DNA from 2 places in the Streptomyces sp. NPDC042100 genome. Region 2 is predicted to be linked to the other one. Evidence: predicted binding sites of a transcription regulator. Region 2 holds the regulator's gene; the other holds the start of a gene.
The links. The regulator HspR, encoded in region 2, represses chaperone genes until heat shock. The targets are predictions, from matches to a motif close to TTGAGNNNNNNNNNCTCAA.
Positions count from the first base shown of each region.

Region 1: lon (endopeptidase La) is a predicted target of HspR. The motif match lies at 1,406-1,424, and genes of this name have one in related genera.

Region 1 covers NZ_JBVJDK010000013.1:232,470-235,867, reverse strand. The annotation lists gene lon (endopeptidase La) at 1-1,383, opposite strand, end outside; gene ACZ6J5_RS27990 (GNAT family N-acetyltransferase) at 1,514-2,149, shown strand; gene ACZ6J5_RS27985 (hypothetical protein) at 2,196-2,759, shown strand; gene ACZ6J5_RS27980 (TetR/AcrR family transcriptional regulator) at 2,845-3,398, opposite strand, start outside.
Region 2 covers NZ_JBVJDK010000009.1:119,510-122,907, forward strand. The annotation lists gene grpE (nucleotide exchange factor GrpE) at 1-517, shown strand, start outside; gene dnaJ (molecular chaperone DnaJ) at 548-1,732, shown strand; gene ACZ6J5_RS21445 (heat shock protein transcriptional repressor HspR) at 1,737-2,186, shown strand; gene ACZ6J5_RS21450 (helix-turn-helix transcriptional regulator) at 2,269-3,276, opposite strand.

The DNA.
Region 1 (3,398 bases), on a different contig from region 2:
GTCGAGGACTTCGAGGAGGGCCGCGGCCGGGTCGCCCCGGTAGTCGGAGCCGACCTTGTCGATCTCGTCGAGCAGGACCACCGGGTTCATGGACCCGGCCTCCTTGATCGCGCGGACGATCCGGCCGGGCAGCGCGCCCACGTAGGTGCGCCGGTGGCCGCGGATCTCGGCCTCGTCGCGCACGCCGCCGAGGGCGACCCGGACGAACTTCCGGCCCATCGCGTGGGCGACGGACTCGCCGAGCGAGGTCTTGCCGACGCCGGGCGGGCCGACGAGCGCGAGCACGGCACCGCCGCGCCGCCCGCCGACGACGCCGAGGCCCCGCTCGGCGCGCCGCTTGCGCACCGCCAGGTACTCGGTGATCCGCTCCTTCACGTCCTCCAGGCCCGCGTGCTCCGTGTCAAGCACGTCCTTGGCGCCCTGGATGTCGTACGCGGCGGCGCTGTCGTCGGTCCGCTCGCTCCACGGCAGCTCCAGCACCGTGTCGAGCCAGGTCCTGATCCAGGAGCCTTCGGGCGACTGGTCGCTCGCCCGCTCCAGCTTCTCGACCTCCTTGAGGGCGGCCTCCCGCACCTTCTCGGGCAGGTCGGCGGCCTCGACGCGGGCGCGGTAGTCGTCGGACTCCTCGCCCTCGCCGCCCTCGCCGTTGAGCTCGCGCAGCTCCTTGCGCACGGCGTCGAGCTGGCGGCGCAGCAGGAACTCGCGCTGCTGCTTGTCGACGCCCTCCTGGACGTCCTTGGCGATGGTCTCGGCGACGTCCTGCTCCGCGAGGTGCTCGCGGAGCTGGGCGGTGGCGAGCCTGAGGCGGGCGACCGGGTCGCCGGTCTCCAGGAGCTCGACCTTCTGCCCGACGGTGAGGAAGGGCGAGTAGCCGGAGTTGTCGGCGAGGGCACCGACGCCGTCGATCTGCTGGACGCGGTCGACGACCTGCCAGGCGCCGCGCTTCTTGAGCCAGCTGGTGGCCAGCGCCTTGTACTCCTTGACCAGTTCGGTCACGGAGCCGGGCAGCGGGTCGGGCAGGGTCTCCTCGACGACGGTGCCCTCGACCCACAGGGCGCCGCCCGGGCCGGTGGTGCCGGCGCCGATGCGGACGCGGCCGAGGCCGCGGATGAGGGCGCCGGGGTCGCCGTCGGAGAGCCGGCCGACCTGCTCGACGGTGCCGAGCACGCCGGTCCCGGCGTAGGTGCCGTCCACGCGGGGGACGAGCAGCACGCGCGGCTTGCCCGTGCCGCCGCGCGCGGCGGCCTGGGCGGCCTCGACGGCGGCCCGTACATCGGTGTCGGAGAGGTCCAGCGGCACCACCATTCCGGGCAGCACGACCTCGTCGTCGAGCGGCAGCACGGGCAGAGTGAGCGGCACGGACGCCTTGGACTCAGAAGCCATGATCTCCCCTTCGGCAGTCAAGTTGAGCTATGTGGACTCAATGCACGTGAGCCGAGGAATGTTCCCCGCCGCCTGTTCGCTCTGAGCGATCACCCCCGCACACCTCGCGAACAGCCGCTGTAATCCCCTCATGGACATAGCATCTATTACATCCTCCTGGGTGGCCGGCTGGACCGTCTCCCGGGGCACCGCTCCCGCCGTCGTCGAGCCCTGGGGCTACCGGATCGAGGTGGGACTGCCCGAGCACCCCTTCCGGCACGTGCTGCCGCACCCGGACGCGGCCTCGGTGGGCGCGCTGTGCGCCGCCGTCACCGAGCCGTACGCCTGGCTCAAGGTGATGGCCGCGCCCGAGGAGGTGGCGACCTGGATCACCGAGGACTGGACCGTCCCCGACGACCCGGGCTTCATGATGACGAAGAAGCTCGACCCGGCGGCCCGGCCCCCGGCCCCGGAGGGCTACGCCCGCACGACGGAGACCCGGGACGGGGTGATCCGGGTGCGGATCCTCGCCCCGGACGGCACCCTCGCCGCGCGCGGGCAGATCGCGCCGACCGGGGCGACGGCCGTCGCCGACCAGATCGAGACGGACCCCGCGCACCGCCGCCGGGGCCTCGGCGCCAACGTCATGCGCACCCTGGAAGCCGCCGCCGCCCAGGCGGGCGCGGAGACCGGCGTCCTGGCGGCGACCACGGACGGCATGGCGCTGTACGACAGCCTCGACTGGTACCACCGGGGGCCGCTGACCGGCATCGTCCGCGCGGCCTGAGCCGTTCGGGCTGCGCGGCGGCGGCCGAGGCGGCATCCTCTCCTCCATGGACAAGAGGTACGGGGCCGCCGCCCTGCTGGCCGCCGCGATCACCGTGGCGGGCTGCGGCCAGGCCCCCGCGGCCCCCGCCGCCTCCGGCACACCGGCGGCGACCACCACCGCGCCGGGCACCGCGCCCGGCACATCGGCCACACCCGGCGCGACCGCCGCACCGGGCACGGCCACCGCACCAGCCACACCCGCCCCGCCGACCGAGCGCCCCGCGCCCCAGGACACCCTGGTCGAGGTGACGGTCACCGGCGGCTTCGCCGGGGTCGACAACCGGCTGGTCGTGCGCGAGGACGGGACCTACACCACCAGCAGGCGCGGCACCGCGGACGAGGGCGGCCGGATGACCCCGGCCGGGCTCGCCGAGCTGCGCGCGGCCCTGGACGACCCGGCGTACGCGCGCGTCCCGGACCGCCCGGCCGGCGCCCCGGTCGCCGACGGCTTCCAGTACACGGTCACCCACGCCCGCCGCACCGTGACGGCGGGCGACCGCGAGCGTCCGCCCGCCCTGGACCGGGTCTTCGGCGCGCTCCCCGACGGCGGCCCGCCGACCGGACGCTAGCCGCGCGGGGCGGCGCCGCATCCGGCGCGCCCCGGCCTCGGTCTCAGGCCCGGCCCGGGTCTCAGGCCCGGCCCCGGCCCCGGCCTCAGGCCCGGATCTCCTCGTACTGGCGCCGCAGGAAGTCCCGTACCCGCGCGGGCATGTCGAGCGCCTCCGGGTCGAGGGCCCACTGGATCTGGAGCCCGTCCATCACCGCGAGCTGCTCGCGGCCGACGGCCTCGCAGTCGGTGTCCACGCGCAGCTCCCCGCGCGCGACGGACTCCTCCAGCAGTTCCACGGTGTGCGCGAGCACGCGCGCGTACCGGTCCTTGAAGTAGGCGTGGGCGGGGTGGCCGACGTTGCCGGACTCGCCGACCAGCACGTTGAACATGCGGACGATGCCGGGCCGCCGGGTGTTGTCCTCGATCAGCCCGACGAGGGTGTCCAGGTACGCCGCGTAGGACGCGGGCTCCTCGCCGAAGAGCCGCTCCACGTCGTGCTCCTCGCTCTGCGCGAGCACCGAGAGCAGCAGGTCCTCCTTGCTGCGGAAGTGGTGCAGCAGACCGCCCTGGGTGATCCCGCAGTCGTCGGCGATCCGGGCCAGCGAGGAGGCGTGGAAGCCCCAGCGCCCGAAGTGCTCGACGGCGGTGTCCAGGATCT
Region 2 (3,398 bases):
TGACGTGGCCCTGCTGGCGCAGCTGGACCAGGCCCGTACGGCGCTCGGCGAGCGCACGGCGGACCTCCAGCGCCTGCAGGCCGAGTACCAGAACTACCGCCGCCGGGTCGAGCGGGACCGGGTGACGGTCAAGGAGATCGCCGTGGCGAGCCTCCTGACCGAACTGCTGCCCGTGCTCGACGACATCGGCCGGGCGCGGGACCACGGCGAGCTGGTGGGCGGCTTCAAGTCCGTCGCCGAGTCGCTGGAGACCGTCGCCGCCAAGATGGGGCTCCAGCAGTTCGGCAAGGAGGGCGAGCCCTTCGACCCGACGATCCACGAGGCCCTGATGCACTCGTACGCGCCGGACGTCACCGAGACGACCTGCGTGGCGATCCTGCAGCCGGGGTACCGGATCGGCGAGCGGACCATCCGTCCCGCGCGCGTGGCCGTCGCCGAGCCCCAGCCGGGCGCGGCCCCGGCCGGCAAGGAAGAGAAGAAGGCCGACGAGGAGAGCGGTGCCCCCGAAGAGGGGTGACGCAGTGACCGTCCGGAAGGAGGGACGTCGATGAGTACGAAGGACTTCGTCGAGAAGGACTACTACAAGGTTCTCGGCGTCCCCAAGGACGCCACCGACGCCGAGATCAAGAAGGCGTACCGGAAGCTCGCCCGCGAGAACCACCCGGACGCCAACAAGGGCGACGCCAAGGCGGAGGAGCGCTTCAAGGAGATCTCCGAGGCGAACGACGTCCTCGGGGACCCGAAGAAGCGCAAGGAGTACGACGAGGCGCGCGCCCTGTTCGGCAACGGGGGCTTCCGTGCCGGACCCGGCGGGGCGGGCGGCTCGTTCAACTTCGACCTGGGCGACCTCTTCGGCGGCGCCCAGGGCCCCGGCGGAGCCGGCGGCTTCGGGGGCGGCGGCGGTCTCGGGGACGTCTTCGGCGGCCTGTTCAACCGGGGCGCCGGCGGTGCGGGCACCCGCACCCAGCCGCGCCGTGGGCAGGACATCGAGTCCGAGGTGACGCTCAGCTTCACCGAGGCCATCGAGGGCGCCACCGTGCCCCTGCGGATGTCCAGCCAGCAGCCTTGCAAGGCGTGTTCGGGCACCGGCGACAAGAACGGCACCCCCCGGGTGTGCCCGACCTGCGTCGGCACCGGGCAGGTCTCGCGCGGCAGCGGCGGCGGCTTCTCGCTGACCGACCCGTGCGTGGACTGCAAGGGCCGCGGCCTGATCGCGGAGAACCCCTGCGAGGTCTGCAAGGGCAGCGGCCGGGCCAAGTCCTCGCGGACCATGCAGGTGCGCATCCCGGCGGGTGTCAGCGACGGCCAGAAGATCCGGCTGCGCGGCAAGGGCGCCCCGGGCGAGCGCGGCGGGCAGAACGGCGACCTGTACGTCGTCGTGCACGTCGACGCGCACCCGGTGTTCGGCCGCAGGGACGACAACCTCACCGTCACGGTGCCCGTCAGCTTCGCCGAGGCGGCGCTCGGCGGCGAGGTCAAGGTCCCGACGCTGGGCGGCCCCCCGGTCACCCTGAAGCTGCCCGCGGGCACGCCCAACGGGCGCACCATGCGCGCCCGGGGCAAGGGCGCCGTCCGCAAGGACGGCACGCGCGGCGACCTCCTGGTGACCGTGGAGATCGCGGTGCCGAAGGACCTGGGCGACAAGGCCCGCGAGGCCTTGGAGACCTACCGCGAGGCCACGGCGGGTGAAGACCCCAGGGCAGAGCTGTTCCAGGCCGCGAAGGGAGCTTGAGGACATGGACGGTCGTCGCCGTAACCCGTACCAGCTGACCGACGAGACGCCGGTGTACGTCATCTCGGTGGCGGCCCAGCTGTCCGGTCTGCACCCGCAGACCCTCCGCCAGTACGACCGCCTGGGCCTGGTGTCCCCGGACCGCGCCGCGGGCCGAGGGCGCCGCTATTCGGCCCGCGACATCGAGCTGCTCCGCCAGGTGCAGCAGCTGTCGCAGGACGAGGGCATCAACCTGGCCGGCATCAAGCGCATCATCGAACTGGAGAACCAGGTCGCGGCGTTGCAGAGCCGGATCGCCGAGCTGTCCTCGGCGGTCGAGGGCGCGGCGGCGGCGATGCGCCAGCGCGAGGCCCAGGTCCACGCCTCGTACCGGCGGGACCTGGTGCCCTACACGGACGTGCAGCAGGCCAGCGCGCTGGTCGTCTGGCGGCCGGGGCACAAGCGCGGCGAGTAGCCCGTCCCGTACGCCGGGCCGCGAAGCCCGCCGTAGTCGCCGTACCTCCCTCGGGACGCCGTCCCGCAGGCCCTGAGGACCCTCACGAGGCCCCTTCCGCTCCGGCGGAGGGGGCCTCGTCGAGGATTCCGGACTGGGCGATGAGGTAGCCGAGCTGCGCGCGGCTGCCGCTGCCGAGGGTGGTGGCCAGCCGGGCGATGTGGGCGCGGCAGGTGCGCACGTTCATGCCGAGGCGGCGGGCGATGGCCTCGTCGACGTGGCCCTCGACGAGGAGCTTGGCGATGGAGTGCTGGACGCCGCTGATGCCGCCCTTGCGCTGGGCGCCGGGGACCTGTTCGCCGAAGGGGGTGGCGCGGGCCCAGGACTGCTCGAAGACGGTGGCCAGGTACTCCACGAGCCCCGGGTGGCGCAGTTCCAGGGCGACCTGGCGGTCCTGGCGGGCGGGGATGAGGGCGATGGAGCGGTCGATGATGATGAGCCGCTCGATGCTCTCCTCCAGGGTGCGGACCTGGAGGCGGTTCATGCCGGCCTGTTCCAGGTAGACCTGCATCCCGGGGCTGTGGCGGGCGGTGTGCTGGTAGAGGGTGCGGACCCGGACGCCTCGGTCCAGGAGCGGCTGGACGCGGTTGAGGGCGGTGTTGAGGGTGTGCTCGCTGCGTCCGCCGCCGGGCTGGACGGTGAGGAGCTCCTGGGAGCACTCGGCGGTGGCCCGGCCGAGCACGGCGTCGATGCGGTGGATGCCTTCGAGCACGGTGATGGCGTGGGTGGTCGAGGGGTCCTGGGCGCTGATGGCCATGAAGGGCTCGAAGGTGCTGGAGAGGCCCATGGCCAGGGCGCGCCGGTCCTGGATCTCCCGCTCCAGGGGCTGGACGAGCCGGGCGAGCGCCGCCGAGGGCGGGACGGGCCGCAGCCAGGAGGGATCGTCCGGATCGGGATGCAGCAGGTCGAGGTCCATGAGGCAGGGTGCGGCTTCTGCCTCGGTCCTGGTTATTCGCCCGATCCGCAACGCACTTGCGTACAAGTCCGTTCCGGCTGCACAGAGGTCGACATGCCCGTGAGGATGTGTCGGGTCTGTCGGTTTCTGCGGCATATGCACACCCCCCAGGATCCTGTATTTCAGGAACATGATGCATTGCCCCGGTGGTGCCAGCGCAAAGACTGAGCCATCGTCTTGTACGCGGGGGAGAGGAAACCATCAAGTGAGGTCGAAGC